DNA from 2 places in the Paenibacillus sp. SORGH_AS_0306 genome. Region 2 is predicted to be linked to the other one. Evidence: predicted binding sites of a transcription regulator. Region 2 holds the regulator's gene; the other holds the start of a gene.
The links. The regulator LexA, encoded in region 2, represses DNA repair genes until DNA is damaged. The targets are predictions, from matches to a motif close to CGAACATATGTTCG.
Positions count from the first base shown of each region.

Region 1 (8,785 bases), 970 kb from region 2:
TAACTGCTTACCGCCAGCTTTGATAATCGTATATCCACGACCAGGTGTACCTGGAGGAAAGTTAGCGGGACGAATCATACGAGGTTCATCATCTATAAATTCAAAAATCTCTTTGTTGTCCCATGTATGGTTACCCATCGTTATACCATGTACACCCATTTCAAAAAGTTGACGTGCAATCCCTCGTGTAATTCCTCGACCTGAAGCAGAATTTTCGGCATTCGCTATGATGATGTCCGGGGTATACTTTGATTTTAACCGAGGTAGCGTCTCTTTAATCGCTTTACGACCTGTACTTCCTACAATATCTCCAATAAAAATAACTTTAATGATAATTCCTCCGTCCACGAAGAGAAAAAGTGACCTGATTGCCAGGTCACTTTTCGCATCGTTCTTTATTTTGCGTAATCGACTGCTCTCGTTTCACGGATTACAGTGACTTTGATATGTCCTGGATAATCCAGTTCATTTTCGATCATTTTGGTAATATCACGTGCCAAACGGAAACTATCTGCATCATCCACTTTATCCGGTTGAACCATAACACGAATTTCGCGTCCGGCTTGAATAGCATAAGATTTCTCTACGCCTTCAAAGGATTCAGAGATTTCTTCTAGTTTCTCCAGACGACGGATATACGTTTCTAATGTTTCACGACGTGCGCCTGGTCTTGCGGCAGACAATGCATCTGCTGCACCAACAAGCATCGCTATAATAGAAGTGGCTTCCGTATCGCCATGGTGAGACGCAATACTGTTAATAACGACTGGATGTTCTTTGTATTTCTTAGCCAACTCTACGCCAATCTCTACATGAGAACCTTCCACTTCGTGATCTAGTGCTTTACCGATATCATGCAGTAAGCCTGCACGTTTCGCTAATGTGATATCTTGTCCCAATTCGGAAGCCATTAGGCCGGTAAGGTAAGCCACTTCCATGGAGTGCTTGAGTACGTTTTGACCGTAACTGGTACGGAATTTGAGACGACCCAAAATTTTGATAAGATCTGGATGAAGTCCATGTACGCCAACTTCAAATGTAGATTGCTCACCGTATTCACGGATACGCTCATCCACTTCGCGGCGTGCTTTATCCACCATTTCTTCAATTCTTGCAGGATGTATACGTCCATCTGCTACCAGTTTTTCAAGAGCTGTACGGGCAATTTCACGGCGAATCGGGTCAAATCCAGAAAGGATAACAGCTTCCGGTGTATCATCGATAATTAAATCGATACCTGTAAGTGTCTCCAATGCACGAATATTACGACCTTCACGACCGATAATTCTGCCTTTCATTTCTTCATTAGGCAAGGTGACAACAGAGACGGTAGTCTCGGCTACATGATCAGCAGCACAACGTTGAATAGCAAGAGTAATAATCTCACGAGAACGTTTGTCTGCTTCATTTTTCGCCTGTTGTTCAATATCCTTGATCATTTGTGATGTTTCGTGGCGAACTTCCTGCTCCACGTTGCTCAAAATGATACCACGAGCATCTTCCATCGACAGATTAGAAATTCGTTCGAGTTCCGCAACCTGACTGGTGTGAAGTTGTTCGATTTGTTGCTGAGTCTCTTCAATACGTTTCTCTTTGTTAGCCACTTGTTCTTCTTTGCGTTCTAATGATTCAATTTTTTTATCCAGCGACTCTTCCTTCTGCAACAATCGTCTTTCCAGGCGTTGATTTTCATTACGACGCTCACGAATGTCTTTTTCAGCTTCAGTTCTGAGTTTGTGCACTTCGTCTTTTGCTTCCAGAACTGTTTCTTTCTTTTGTGCTTCTGCTTCTTTCTTCGCACTTTCTACGATTTGGATAGCAGCTTGTTCAGCACTAGAAATTTTAGCTTCTGCAAGAGACTTGCGAATAAAATATCCGACCAAGAACCCAAAGAATAATGCGGCAACAACGAGAATTGTGGTCCAGAGAACTTCCATTCTGTTCACCTCCTCGCTGATTCCTCCAAGGTATTCCCTGGGAATTACATGTTCATTGGTTAATCGATGATTCGTCCCTTATGCATTTGTTTCATTGCTCATGCGGGTACATGTGCTAATTCCCTGTTCATAGGGAGATCAAACATTCTAAAATTCTTCAGAAATGCCTTGCTACAGAATCCATGATCACCTTCATCTTATCACCTGCCGGGAAAAGATGACGTAAAAATGACAATCTGCACAAGTACATTTTATTATTTGCCAAAAGACATTGTCAAGCAATTGCCGTAACCGTATTTATAGATGTCAAGTTTGTTACCCCAAATAAAGCGGTTATTCTGTTTTATTATATTTGGATTTTGGCGGTTATTCCCAATCATCTTCTGGTTTTTGTTGAACAGCTTCCAATGCTTTCCTTACAATATCCGAAGAATATCCTCTTCTCATTAAAAAAGCCATTGTTTTTCTTTTTTTATCAAAAACTTCTCCCGAAGTGGATTTCCATTTTTTTTCTGCCAATATAGTAGCACTGGCTATCTCATCATCTGGATCGATATCTTCCAAAGCTTGCTCAATATTTTCTTTATTTACACCTTTTTGGCGTAATTCTTGTCTGATCCATACTTTACCTTTTTTCTGACTTTTGACTCTCTGCTTCGCCCACTGTTGAGCATATAACTCATCATCGATCAATTTCTCTTGTTGTAATCGAACTAGAGTCGTTTCGATAATTTCAGGATGGATTTCTTTTTCTTTAAGTTTGCGTGCAATCTCGGTACGAGTTCTTGCTTTACGGCTTAAATAATTTAAAGATTCTGCATATGCTGTTTGACGTTCATTCGCAATAACAATATTTTCTAGTTCTTCTTTAGAAAAAGACATCCCTTTTAACAGCCTATATTTGATCATAACATCTTCATGTACCATAAGAGCCAATTCCCCGAAAGATAACTTGTAATGATGCCTAGGCTTACGTAGAGGGGTTACAGCCGTAATCTCTACTTCACCTTCCTCGGGAAACCCATCTAAGCGTTCTCCTTCATCTGCATAGATATCCCATTCTTCATCGCCCTCAGGTTCAGATGTAGTATTTGATGTTTTTTTGGAATAACGACGATAATCAGCCATAATTGTTTCCTTTCGTCTATCTATATTTTAAATCAGTGTATAGTGCTCATATGAATCTCTTATTAAATATAAATAAAAAACGCCCTGAACGTATTTCACGTCCTGGGCGCTACAGGATTTAAGCTTGAAGCATCTTAAAGTTATTATTCAGTTGCTTTAGAGAATAATTCTTGCTCTTCAAGACTCTCTTTTTCTTTTTCTTCAGCAGATGGTTCTTCAACCACTGTTGTTAAATTGCTAGATACACGAATTTTTTGCTCGATGATATCTGCAATATGCGGATTTTCTTTTAAGAATTGTTTAGAGTTCTCGCGACCTTGACCCATACGTTCACCTTCGTAAGAGTACCAAGCACCACTTTTATTTACAATATCGTGTTCTACACCGATATCGATCAAGCTACCTTCTTTAGAGATACCTTCTCCGTACATGATATCTACTTCAGCTTGTTTGAATGGAGGAGCAACTTTGTTTTTAACAACTTTGATACGTGTACGGTTACCAACAACATCGTTACCGTTTTTGATTGCTTCTATACGACGTACGTCTAAACGTACAGTGGAGTAGAATTTAAGCGCACGACCACCTGGAGTTGTTTCAGGGTTACCAAACATAACTCCAACTTTTTCACGAAGCTGATTGATAAAGATTGTGATTGTTTTGGATTTGCTAATTGCACCAGACAATTTACGCAAAGCTTGAGACATCAAACGCGCTTGCAAACCAACGTGAGAATCTCCCATTTCGCCTTCGATCTCTGCTTTTGGTACCAATGCTGCTACAGAATCGACAACGATAATATCAACAGCACCACTACGTACAAGTGCTTCAGCGATTTCTAGACCTTGCTCACCTGTATCTGGTTGAGAAAGTAGTAATTCATCAATGTTAACGCCTAAGTTTTTAGCATATTGAGGATCTAGAGCATGCTCTGCATCGATAAATGCTGCTTGTCCTCCAGCTTTTTGAACTTCTGCAATTGCATGAAGCGCTACAGTTGTTTTACCAGAAGATTCTGGTCCGTATATTTCGATAATACGTCCTCTTGGCATACCGCCTGTACCCAAAGCAATATCTAATGCAATAGATCCACTAGGAATAACTTCAACTTGCATATGAGTGGATTCTCCAAGTTTCATAACTGAACCTTTACCGAATTGCTTCTCTATTTGACGAAGCGCCATATCTAACGCTGCACGACGATCTGACAATAAACTCACGTCCCTCTTCTTCTTATTTATACTCTAATTATACTACTTTTTTTCTCATTTGCCAAGCTTTTTTCGAACATATATTCGTGTTTTTGATATGAAATCCATATTATATTACATTTATTGGTAATAAATCAGGATTTCATTTTTTTACGTAACTTTTTTACTTTTTGGGGTGTAAACATAAAAAAACCGCAACAAATAAATTTGCTGCGGTTCTTCCGTCTGCGCTTATTTTAACATAGTAGAACTATACATTGCAACATATGCTTGGCATGATAAGACGTCTGTCACACACGTCTGTACGCATTTTGTTACTGTTATAAAGATTCCTTCTGAAGTTCACTTAAACGAAGCCACAAACGGTATAGAATACTTTTGGCAGCGCGAACACGAATCGACTCACGATTGCCACGTATATTTAATTCAAATACCTGTGTAGGTTGATTCCGTTCTGCGAGTCCAATATAGACCAATCCCACAGGTTTGCGTTCTGAAGATCCTGGGCCAGCCACACCGGTAATCGAAACAGCAAAATCAGTATCTAATATCTTTCTTGCTTCATCGGCTAATACTTCGGCTACTTCCGGGCTTACTGCTCCTGGAGCTTCTTCGCCTTCTAACAATTCACGAGGTACATTTAACATTTTTTCTTTCATTTCGTTGGAATAGCAGACGATTCCACCAAGAAATACATTTCCACTTCCCGGAATAGCAGTTAGATTCTGCATCAATAGACCACCTGTGCAACTTTCTGCTGCTGTGAGTGTCAATTTCATACCTGTCATCATCAGCAAAATCTGTTCTTCGATTCCGATATCTTGATCAGCATACATATGGTCAGGCAAACGTTCCCGAATTTGAGATTCCATCTGTTTGAGTTTGACCATGGCTTCTTTTTCTGTAGCGGCTTTGGTTGTCAAACGAATCGTGACTTCGGCTTCTTTGGCATATGGAGCAATTGTAGGATCACTTTGATCGTTAATCAGATCAATCAATGCTTCCTCCAATGCAGATTCACCAATACCAGCAAATTTAAGCATTTTCGAATAAATAGGATGCTCATCTGTTAATACATGTTCTAACAACCATGGTTTTGCTTCATTTTCAAACATAGGCTGTAACTCTTTTGGTGGGCCTGGTAGAACAATATAATATTTTTCTTTATCTTCAATTGCTATACCGACAGCAAGCCCTGTGGAATTTGCCAATACATGGCTATTCTCAATAACCAGTGCTTGACGACGATTATTTTCAGTCATCGTAATATTTCTACCTTCAAAAAAGCTTGCGACTTTTTCCATAGAAGCAGGATCTATATAAATAGATCTGCCTAGCACTTCAGCTAATGCATCTTTGGTTAAATCATCTTGTGTTGGTCCGATGCCGCCTGAAAATAAAATAACATCTGCACGACTACTGGCAAGCTCAATCGCTTGTTTGAGTCGATTTAAGTTATCCCCTACTACAGTCTGATAATATACATCTATTCCTATATAGGATAATTGTTGAGATAAATATCTGGCATTCGTATTCGTAATTTGACCTAGTAATAGTTCTGTACCTACTGCGATAATTTCTGCTTTCATTACAAGTGCCTCCTCGTTATTAGGGTTGCTCTGTGATGTAAGTACTTAAAAAATAAACCAATCATACGTATGGCAAAAGGAAAAGGCAATAGAGAGAACCCTATTGCCACTTACGCTGCATTACTTGTTATATCACCTATTTGCTGTTAAACAGAAACAGGTAGTTTATTCGGAAAAATGAATAACCGATTTATTTTTGACAAAATAATCAATCCCTGAATAGATGGTAATCAACGTAGCTATCCAGATCATAATTTCTGCAAATGGAATACCTAGTAGAGCAAATGGAAAATTGTTAATCATCAAAGCAGAAATCGCAATAATTTGTGTAATCGTTTTGGCTTTGCCCCAATTGCTAGCAGCCATTACTTTACCATCTAATAAAGCGATCTGACGAAGTCCTGTGACTGCAAATTCGCGACTGATAATAACTACAACCATCCATGCTTCACATTTACCCAGTGCAACCAAAGAGATCAAAGCGGCAGATACTAATAATTTATCAGCCAAAGGATCAAGTAATTTGCCTAGATTCGTTACCAAGTTACGACTACGGGCAATATGTCCGTCAATTCCATCTGTACTGGCTGCAATAATAAAAATTAATGCTGCAATCAGATCGTTATAACTGACCTCAAAAGATGCTCCAATTTTTAAAAGCCCTTCTCCAAACGAAAAATTAACGAGCAGGAACAACATCATCACTGGTACTAAGAAAATACGTGTAAGCGTTATGCGATTAGGTAAATTCATTGTGTATCCTCCTTGCTGTATCTATTGTCCACAGCGAACCAATGATATGTAATTGCTCCCGCCTGCATCTTTTGTTTCATACTTTTACTGCCTCCATCAATTCTATAGCAAATAGGATAATACCGTGTTTATTTCATATTGGTGAATTGAAGATCCACAGTAAGGTCAGCTTTGCGAAGCAATTGAATCACTGCTTGCAAATCATCTCTATTCTTTCCGGTAACCCGAATCTGATCGCCTTGAATCTGACTTTTTACTTTCAGCTTCGCATCGCGAATCAATGTATTGATTTTTTTGGAGTTTTCTTGATCGATGCCTTGTTTTAATTTGAGTCGTTGACGTACTGTTCCCATCGAAGCAGACTCTATTGTTCCATATTCTATATTTTTGATCGGCAATCCTCTTTTGATCATTTTAGATTGCAAAATATCGATCAAAGCACCCAACTTATAATCGTCATCCGAAACAACAACTAATGTTTCTTTTTCCAAAGTTAGACTACTTTTGCTTCCTTTAAAATCAAAACGGCTCGCTAATTCTTTCTCCGTTTGAGTAATAGCATTGGTCATTTCTTGCATATCCATTTTGGATACGATATCGAATGAACTATCTGCCATGTGATCTCCCCCTTTTAGATAAAATTATAGAATATATGTTGTTACAAGTCTAATGGCACAAAAAGGACATCCTTAATCTGCTGTCTTATGGCAGCTTGAAGGTATGTCCTTTTGTGTGACTGACCATTAATTTCCGCTTGTCTCTGTAGAAGTTGATTCGTCAGTAGTTCCATCTGTAGAAGAATCTGTAGATGTGCTTGTAGAATCAGTACTACTATCTGTAGCAGCTTCTTTTACTAATTTTAGAACAATACGTGAAGTTGCTTTACCATCTGTGATTGGTTGTCCATTGATTGTAATATCAGTCGCTGGAGAATTACCAGATTTGATATATAATCCTGTATCACCTAGATCATAAGAAAGGTCTTGTCCACTTTCCGTATTATTGAAAAATAAACGTTCTCCACTAGAATCTGCTGATTTGTATACTTCAAGCCAACTTTGACCTGTTGCTTTGATACTTACTTTAAGCGGTGTTGTACCTGTGTAATTCACATTAAAAATAGTATTTCTTCCTTCTTTACCTGCTTGTGTAACGACAGGTTGTGATGCTGTATCTGTAGGCGGTGTTGTAGAATCTGTTGCTTCTTCATCCGTCCCAGTTGCATCAGGTGTTGATTGTTCTTGCTCTGTACCTGCTCCAGTAGGTGGTGTTGTCGTTGTACTTTCTGGAGTCGTTGTTGTGCTTTCAGGTGTTGTAGTCGCTGGCGGTGTAGTGGTGGTCGTTGGCTTCGTTGTTGTTTCTTGTTGCTGTTGACCTTTGTTATTACTTGCCACTTCAGGAGCGCCATTATCGTTACGTACTACAAAAATATAGACCAACACGACAATTAACAATGGGAATATCCACATTAATGTGGTTGATAACCATTTGCCGCTTCGTCCTCCTGATGAAGATGTTCTTCTTGCCGCTCGCCTTTGTTGCACTACCGGTTCCATCACTGCTTCTGTTTCGGTCTCTGGAACATCGTCTTGATGCTCTTGTAACAACTCGTCCGCACTAAGACCTACCGCTTCCGCATACGTTTTAATAAATGCACGTACATAAAAACTGCCTGGAAGCACCTTAAAATCTCCTGCTTCAATTGCTTCCAAATAGCGTTTACGTATTTTGGTCATTTCTTGCACATCATCAAGTGATAAACCTTTCGCAAGGCGGGCATCCCTTAACTGCCGACCTAGATCTGACATACTATTACCTCCTGCTTAGAATGTTTTTTGACTTTTTTTATATATCATCCGCATAACTTTCCGTGAATGTATCATAGACGATCTCTTCTCCCGGATTGTTGCGCAATTCAATAATAATGTTGAAATCACTGTATTCATAATCAGATTCCCGCACAAAAATATCGGGATGTTCGATCACTTTGGTACTTGGCATCGCCATAATATCTTGAAGCAATTGATGGTGACGTTCATTGGAACGAATCGTACTGACAATCCCATCGATAATAAAGATGTTGTTTGGATTGTTTTCCTCTTCCGATAATTGGCTTCGTACAGTTTGTCTTAGCAATGTCGAGGATACAAATGTCCAGCGTTTCATC
Region 1 is NZ_JAUTBP010000001.1:1,350,767-1,359,551, reverse strand. Features, by position in the region: gene QE450_RS06130 (TIGR00282 family metallophosphoesterase) at 1-330, opposite strand, end outside; gene rny (ribonuclease Y) at 396-1,937, opposite strand; gene QE450_RS06120 (regulatory protein RecX) at 2,304-3,065, opposite strand; gene recA (recombinase RecA) at 3,209-4,276, opposite strand; gene QE450_RS06110 (competence/damage-inducible protein A) at 4,597-5,865, opposite strand; gene pgsA (CDP-diacylglycerol--glycerol-3-phosphate 3-phosphatidyltransferase) at 6,031-6,618, opposite strand; gene QE450_RS06100 (YajQ family cyclic di-GMP-binding protein) at 6,747-7,235, opposite strand; gene QE450_RS06095 (helix-turn-helix domain-containing protein) at 7,362-8,426, opposite strand; gene QE450_RS06090 (DUF3388 domain-containing protein) at 8,464-8,785, opposite strand, start outside.
Region 1: a site for LexA is predicted at 4,350-4,363, ahead of recA (recombinase RecA). Genes of this name have one in related genera too.

Region 2 (8,785 bases):
AGCTGGTAATTATAATCTGAAGATTGGATATGCGAATGGTACAAACGCTCAATCTACACAAGAATTAAGTGTCAATAATCAAGCATCTACAACTATTCAATATCCGACAACAGATGGTTGGTTATCTCAAGGAAATAGCAATACGCTTCAGACTTCAGTTTCTTTAAAAGCAGGTAGTAATACTTTGAAATTCAACAAAGGAAAAACAGGTTATGCAGAGCTTGATTATATCCAATTACAACCTGTAGGTGATTTCAAAGTAAGAGTAGAAGCCGAAGATGCTAAAATTAATGATGCGACAGTATCCAGAAGTTCATTTGCTTCTAATCGTCAATTTGTAGGCAAAATAGATAATCCAGATAGTTCTGTATCGTTCTCAGTCTATGCTCCAGCAAGTAAAACGTATAATATGGAGATCGGTTATGGTAATGGAACAACAGGAAACTCGACTCACAATCTATCGGTAAACAATCAAGCATCTACTGTTATTACGTATCCAAAAACAGGAGGTTGGATTGCGAATTTACCAAATGTAGGTACACGCCAAATCATGACGGTTCCTGTAACATTGAAGCAGGGAGAAAATACGATCGTATTTAAAAAAGGTACTAGCTATGCAGAACTTGATTATATTGAAGTGAAATAATTTTATTACAACATACAAAAACCTTGTTCACCCTATTCGATAACAGAATAGGAGAGCAAGGTTTTTGGTGTGAATTCTTATTGTTGTGATTGTTTATCTATTCAGTAAGAAGATGCTTAGGTATAGGAATATCAGGATCTACAGTCACTGTATTGATATACGTATTTGTATACGTATCACGGAACTGGGTAGGTGTCATCCCAACGTAATTTTTAAATAACTTCATCATATACTTCTCATCTCGAAAATGTAGTTCATAAGCAATTTCTTTGATCGAAGAATTCGTTGTGCATAATAATTCTTTGACCAGACTGAGCTTGAGTGTATTAATATAACGAATAGTGCTCATACCTAGATTTTTTTTGAATAAACGGGTTAAATGATCGGCATTAAAGCAGAACGTATCTGCTACTTTCTGTACGGTAAGATCATGATAAATATTCACCCGAATCCATTCTAAAATTTGCATAAACTTCTGATTGTATTCTTTGTGCAATAGTTCATTATGAATAAGAGGTTGTAGATACTTATCTGTTAATTCGATCATAAGTTCAGTCACCAGATAATCGACAGCATATGTGCTGTAATACGAAGTGTTAGATGTATCTAGAATCTGCTTCATCAAGATAATAGGCTTGTCGAGATAAGGTAATGAAAAGAAGTCAGGTAAGCATACATAAGGATTAATCTCATTTTTCTGTTCCGTAATCATAGTACCAAACAAATGATTGATAAATTCATCTCCTGATTCTGTTTTGGTAATATCTCGAGGAAAGAAATGTAACCAAAAAAAGCTAGCTCCTGCTGTGGAAGCTTGATAACCAAAATATTCGACATCTGGCTTAATCAATAACACGTCCCCATGCTTAATTTCATACTGTGTTTCTCCAACTTGAAGATAGACAATTTCTTTTAAGCCAATAATGATTTCGTAATCTTTTTCAAGCTTCATTTTTTTGTGTTGCCAGCCTTCATCACTTACAAATTGTCCACATTTAAAATAGGCAAGAGGACGCTCGATATTTATTTTTGAAATCGGTTTGAGCAGCATATGTAATCACTCCTTATCGAAAAGTCAGTTTTGGATAGGAAAAGTCGGATTTGTTAACCTTAGTCATATTCATTACGAATAACCTGCACTTTGAAGGTAGTATAGCACAATTTTATATGAAAATAATTAATTTTTTAAATATCTCAATGAGTCGGAAATAGAAACCTTTCCTACGAAATCCTAAGTTTATCTTCTTTTCGTAAGCGCTTACTATTAGATAAAGAAATCATCACTATTTGATTGAATCAGGAGGTTACATTATGGAGTCTACACCTCAATCTTCGCCAGAGCCTCAAACCACTCTTCTGAATGATAAAGTTCCTTTTCATCGCAGAATTAGTTATGCGCTCACAGATACAGGTGGCAATTTGTTGTACAGCATTATTGGTGCTTACTTGCTTTATTTTTATACCGATGTATTTGGCTTATCGGTTGGAGTAGCAGGTACTTTATTGTTGGTAACACGATTAGTGGATGCAGTAGATGCACCACTATGGGGGATTATTGTCGATCGTACCCGATCCAAGTATGGTCAAAGTCGTCCTTATTTTTTGTGGCTATGTTTTCCTTTTGCAGTATTTACAGTATTGACGTTTACCACTCCAAACTTGGATGGGACATGGAAAGTCGTTTATGCAGCGGTTACCTATATTTTAGCAGGGATAGCTTATACCGGAATTTCAACACCGATCACTTCGATTTTGCCAAATTTGAGTAGAAATACCGATGAGCGAGTAGTGTTGAACTCATTTCGGATGGTAGGTGGAAATGTTGGTAATTTTGCAGCAGTCACATTTACTTTGCCATTAGTCGCTTTTTTTGGAGCAGGTAATGATCAGAAAGGATTTTTTTGGACACTTTGTGTATTCGGGATAGTATCTATCATTATGTTTTTGATTGCTTTTGCTGATCTCAAAGAAATCAATACCGAAAAGATCAAAACTATTCCATTCAAATCAAGCTTTAAAGCGATGAAAGGTAACTGGCCCTGGATTATTTTAGTAATCGCTAATTTACTATTCTGGATCGCTTTAACGATTCGTACCTCTACATTAGTTTATTACTTTGAATACAATATCGGTCATAAAGAGTTAGTGCCATTGATCAACGGAATTTCAGTCATTCAAGTGATTGGTATGGTATTGATTCCGTTTATCGTAAAATTTTCTAACAAATATTCAACGATGATTTTTGGCTTTGTATTAGCTGTTTTGGGACAAATCGTACTCTTTTTTGCAGGAGATCATATCAGCTTTTTGATTGTCGGATGGATTATTGCTTGTATTGGATCAGGTATTGCTTGCTCTATGCCTTTTGCAATGTTATCGGACACTGTCGATTATGGCGAATGGAAGTCAGGTCTACGTGGAAGTGGTATTTTAACAGCAATCGGTAGTGCTTTTTGTATCAAAGCAGGTTCAGGATTAGGTGGATTTATTCCTACACAATTTATGTCATCTTTCGGTTATGTGCCTAATGTTGCGCAAAGTACACAATCATTATCAGGTATTCAATTTGTGTTTATCTGGTTACCTGCTATCGTATTTGCACTAGGAATTATTCCGATGTTATTTTATCGACGTTTTGAAAAAAATGAAGGCTATATTCGTAGACAGTTGTTAATTAAAGAACACCATGCTGAACCGCAAGTGAAATAAATATTCGGTTTATAGACGATCATAGAGTATCTACCATAGGAGGAGAGACATACGATGTCATTACATTTACAATCACTTACAATTACAGATCAATTCTGGTCTCATTATCGGGAGCTTGTCCGTACAGAAATGATTCCTTATCAATGGAATGTATTGAATGATAATGCTGATATTACGATCGAAAAAGAAAGAAATGATAACAGTATTCCGTCTGAAAAAAGTCATGCTATCGAAAACTTCAAGATTGCTGCTGGATTGAAGCAAGGTAATCACTATGGTTGGGTATTTCAGGACAGTGATGTATACAAATGGCTGGAAGCGGTGGCTTACTCATTATCTATTCATGCGGATACTGAATTACAAGAATTGGCTGACGGAGTGATTGATCTTATTGCTCTAGCGCAAGAAGAAGATGGTTATCTCAATACGTACTTCTCTATTGAAGAACCAGAGCGCAGATTCAAGAAGTTGGCTGAAAGTCACGAATTGTATTGTGCAGGTCATTTTATCGAAGCAGCAGTTGCTTATTATGAATCGACTCGTAATGAAAAAGCGCTCCAGATTGCTTGCCGATTAGCGGATTGTATAGATGCTTCTTTTGGCAAAGGAGAACATCAGATTCAAGGATACGACGGTCATGAAGAAATAGAGCTGGCGTTGACCAAATTATATTCACTGACAAAAGAACAACGTTATCTGAATCTGAGTCGCTATTTTCTGTATGAGCGAGGAACCGATACTACCTTTTTCGCCAGACAACAGACAGAAGACGCAGGAACCAAGCCAGTTATAGCAGGCATGAGTCATCGTCCACTAGAGTATTATCAAGCCCATCAACCGATTTTGGAACAACAGACCGCAGAAGGGCATGCTGTTAGACTTGTCTATATGTGTGCAGCTATGGCAGATGTTGCTTTATTAGCAGGCGATACCGCGATGTTAGAAGCTTGCCGACGCCTTTGGAAAAATATGATTACCAAACGTATGTATATTACTGGCGGTATAGGATCAACAGTAGACGGAGAAGCATTTACACTGGATTACGATTTGCCTAATGATACGATGTACTGTGAGACATGTGCTTCGATCGGATTGATTTTCTTTGCTTTTAATATGCTCAAAAATGAAGCACGTTCTGAATATGCCGATGTGTTAGAGCGAGCATTATATAATACAGCTATTGGCGGTATGGCACTGGATGGCAAACATTTTTTCTATGTGAATCCGTTAGAAGTACGTCCAGAGAACAGCCGTAAAGATCCAGGAAAAAGTCATGTGAAATTTACACGCCCCGAATGGTTCGGTTGTGCTTGCTGTCCACCGAATCTAGCAAGATTATTAACTTCACTTCATAAATATATGTATACGGTTCAATCAGAGCAAAAAGCGATATATACCAATCTATTTATTACAAGCACAGCAACATTAGAGATAGATCATCGCAAAGTACAGCTTGAACAAACAACGAATCTACCGTGGGAAGGTCATGTTTCGATTGTGACACAGACAGACCAACCAACTGCTTTTACATTGGCGCTCCGATTGCCTTACTGGGCAGATGATTATTCATTGATAGTCAATGGGGAGCATATAGAAGCGGAAAACATTAACGGATTTCTACACATTGATCGTGTATGGCAGTCTAATGACAAGATCGAGTTTATTTTACCGATGGAGATCAAACAATATACAGCACATCCGCTAGTCAGAGCAGATATTGGCAAAGTAGCTATAGGACGTGGCCCGTTTATTTATTGCGCTGAAGAAGTAGATAATGGAGAGCATTTGCATTTAATTCAGTTAAATAAAGATCAGACCTATCAATATACATTTGATCCACAGTTGCTAGGAGGGATAGGTACGATCCATGTAGAGGCACGTAAAAGAATCATTACTTCGCAGTGGGAAGATGTATTATATGCTTCTCAAGCAGCTACCACGTATGCTACTACAACATTACGACTTATTCCTTATTATTGCTGGGCTAACCGACAATCCGGTGAAATGCGTGTATGGCATAACCAAGCATAATCAACACTGACAAGGAGAGTGCCTGATGAAATCAAAAATGAGAATAGATCCTGAGAAATTTGCCTATACTGTCATTTCAAGTTATTCATCAGATAAAGATAATGCCGAAGCAGTGGCTAAAGACCATCTAGGTGTATTTTTAAATGCTTATTTTCTAGCTGAAAAGTTCAATACACTTGAAGCCCAATTGGCTGAAAAAGCAGAAAGTAAAGATTTCAAAGCATTACTTGCCAAACTAATGGATACAAAGCTATTTGGATAAATGTAGCTTACTATTAAAAAATATAAGATATTTAGTAATTATTTGGCATTAAAAGGTATCAATTTCCTATTATTAGGTTATGATGAAGAAATCATATAATGAATAAGAGGAGTGACGTTAGAAATCAAATAAAAAATTAAGAGTATATCAACAAAAAGTACCGTATTCAGCTTGTATAAAAGGCATCCAATAAGTAGTAGAGGGTTAGGTAAAGACGTTGCAATTTGGGTACTCAATATGTTCAGTCATTACAGTTAAAGGAGGTAGCAATTATGAGTTGGATTGAATCTGCGGTAATACGTGCACAGGAAGAGAAAGCAGAGAACGCAAAAGCTTTTTCATATTCTTTAAAAATTCATGAGCATTTTTTAGAATATTGTGAAAATTTATGGATGAAATTTTCTACCATTTTAGAAGAGATCAAAAAACATTTTAAAGAAGATTGCAGTATTCAGAAAGATGAAAATCAACTGATTATTACAATTGCTCTCGTTGTCATTACTATAACTGTAGTTAAAAAAAATGTAAGTGAACATTATTATGGAGAGGCTGATCTCAAATACAAATGCTCTCATGATTCTGGAAAACCTAAACTTGCGGTAGAATTATTGTACTTGAATCCAACAGAGCATCCTGTATGGATGTACAAAGTTTTACAAGGCAAAGAAGAGATTGAAGTTGCTTTTAGTGAAGTAGAAGCCGAACATGTAATTAAAACTGCATTGTGGAGATATGTACAATAATTACATTGTGCTGAATCTAAATAAATTAAATTATTCTCATATAAATAAGAAAAAGACCGCTACTAGAAAGTAGCGGTCTTTTTCTATCTTCTATGAACTGCAACGTACAGTAGTGATTTAGTGCAAGTTACGGAACAATCCTACAACTTTACCCAAAATCGTAACATGTGTCAGACGAAGTGGCTGATACATTGGATTTTCAGGTTGTAGACGAATATGATCTTTTTCTTTGTAGAACGTTTTGACAGTTGCTTCATCGTCTTCTGTCATGGCTACAACAATATCGCCATTATCAGCGGTCTGTTGTTGACGTACAATTACGTAGTCACCATTATAGATTCCTGCTTCAATCATACTGTCTCCAACTACAGAAAGCATAAATACTTGTCCTTCACCTGTAAAATTCTGTGGTAGAGGGAAGTAGTCTTCAATATGTTCTGTAGCTGTAATCGGAACACCGGCGGTTACTTTTCCAATAATAGGAACACGAGATACCGTTTGAGCGAAAAGAATATTACTTTCAGACTCTTCTTGACCCAACAACTCGATGGCACGAGGTTTGGTCGGGTCGCGTCGAATCAGTCCTTTTTTCTCCAAACGATCCAGATGACCATGTACAGTAGAACTAGAAGCAAGACCTACAGCTTCACCAATTTCACGTACAGATGGCGGGTAACCTTTAAGTTTGACTTCATTTCGGATAAATTCCAAAATGGCCTGTTGGCGACTTGAAACTTTTGACATACCTTATCAACCCCAATGCTAGTAACGTTTGGCAAAATTATAACATAGAACTACCGTTCGTACAAACATAAGTTCTAAAATTTGTATATTTATTTTGTTATTCATTACTTTTTGTAGTCTATTCATCGTATAAGAGGCATAATCTATAGTCTAAAAGGTGCAATAAAAAACACGAACGAAGGTTCGTAAAAAACTATTGAGTAAAACATATGTTCGTGTTATAGTGAATTTAAGAAAACAAGAACAAATGTTTGGAGCGTGATGACAATGTTAAAATATACTACATATCGTAGCATCCACAATCAATCTGAAGATGGTGAACAACAGATTGATACATCTGGATCAGATATACATCATACATCAACAAGTTATTCGGAGAAACAATCCCAGCAAGCAGCTATTCATGCCACACGAGCGGACAAAGATGTAGTGGTGGATGAGTGGACATATTTGCCGAATGTGCAAAAGATACGTAAGCCAGCTCAACCTAAAGGCAAAAAAACATTACGTCAAAAAACGCTACATCTTATTCAAAGCACAGCTCAAAAAGTGAAGTGGAAGTCTGGCGGACGTTTAATGGTATGTTTTGTGTTTGCAGGTGTATTATTATACGGCGGAGTGATTCATAACTTTGTAGTAGCAGACAAAGTAGAAGGCCCTGCACAAAAAGTTGTTGTTCATTCAGGGGATAGTCTTTGGAGTATCGCTAGTGAATACAAATCAGCCCAGACAGATACACGTGACTATATCGCTGAGATTCGTAGTGAGAATCAATTGACTACAAGTGAGATTCAAGCAGGCGATGTTCTGGTAATTCCTTACGATTGATTTACATGTTCTCTAAATATATTTATTGTATAAATGATATCACTAGATAAGCACATATATTCATTAAGTGGGATGAAAGTTTGTTAAGATATGTTGATCTTGACAAGCTTTTTTTTACATGTCAAAGTTAGTGATGGTCACAAGATGATTACTTACATGGAGGTTAGTTATGGATATCGATACACTCATTGCACGTATTAATGAATTAGCTCGTAAGAAAAAAAGTTCAGGTCTTACAGCCGAAGAAACTGTAGAGCGTGACGAGTTACGTGCTATTTATTTAAATAATATTCGCAGTAATTTCCGTCAACAACTAGATACGATTGAAATTGTAGATGATGTAGAACAATCGAATAACATCAAAAAATAGTCATCACTAGAATCATATAATAGCTTTAATAAATGCAAAGAAGTGAACTAACTGAAGGGTGCTCTAGCTGTTATTACAGAGAGCATCCTATTTTGCTATGGAAATTTAGGGCTTGTTCTGGCATGATAAGATAGAACGAAGTCTTCTGCTTTTGTTGTAAGGCTTACATTATCTATTAGGGGGAAACAAAGTATGTCCCGTTCCTGGGAAAGGCAAGTTCGACGCAATTCAAAGCAAGTTAATGCTGCACGTAGAAAGCAAGGTCAATCTTCTATCGGTGGCAAAACCAGTATTTCCGAATATACAGCGTATAAAGGAAGAAACATTGTTTTTCCAGCTGCTCTAATTATATTGGGAATTATTTATGCAGTGATGGGTATTATGTATCCAACAGCTGATGGTTTTAGCGTAATCTTTATCGTTACCGTAGCTTTGTACATTTTACTTGGCGT
Region 2 is NZ_JAUTBP010000001.1:2,320,896-2,329,680, reverse strand. Features, by position in the region: gene QE450_RS10030 (CBM35 domain-containing protein) at 1-646, shown strand, start outside; gene QE450_RS10025 (AraC family transcriptional regulator) at 744-1,697, opposite strand; gene QE450_RS10020 (glycoside-pentoside-hexuronide (GPH):cation symporter) at 1,958-3,355, shown strand; gene QE450_RS10015 (glycoside hydrolase family 127 protein) at 3,410-5,386, shown strand; gene QE450_RS10010 (hypothetical protein) at 5,412-5,648, shown strand; gene QE450_RS10005 (hypothetical protein) at 5,921-6,391, shown strand; gene lexA (transcriptional repressor LexA) at 6,509-7,135, opposite strand; gene yneA (cell division suppressor protein YneA) at 7,403-7,963, shown strand; gene QE450_RS09990 (DUF896 domain-containing protein) at 8,133-8,333, shown strand; gene QE450_RS09985 (methyltransferase) at 8,526-8,785, shown strand, end outside.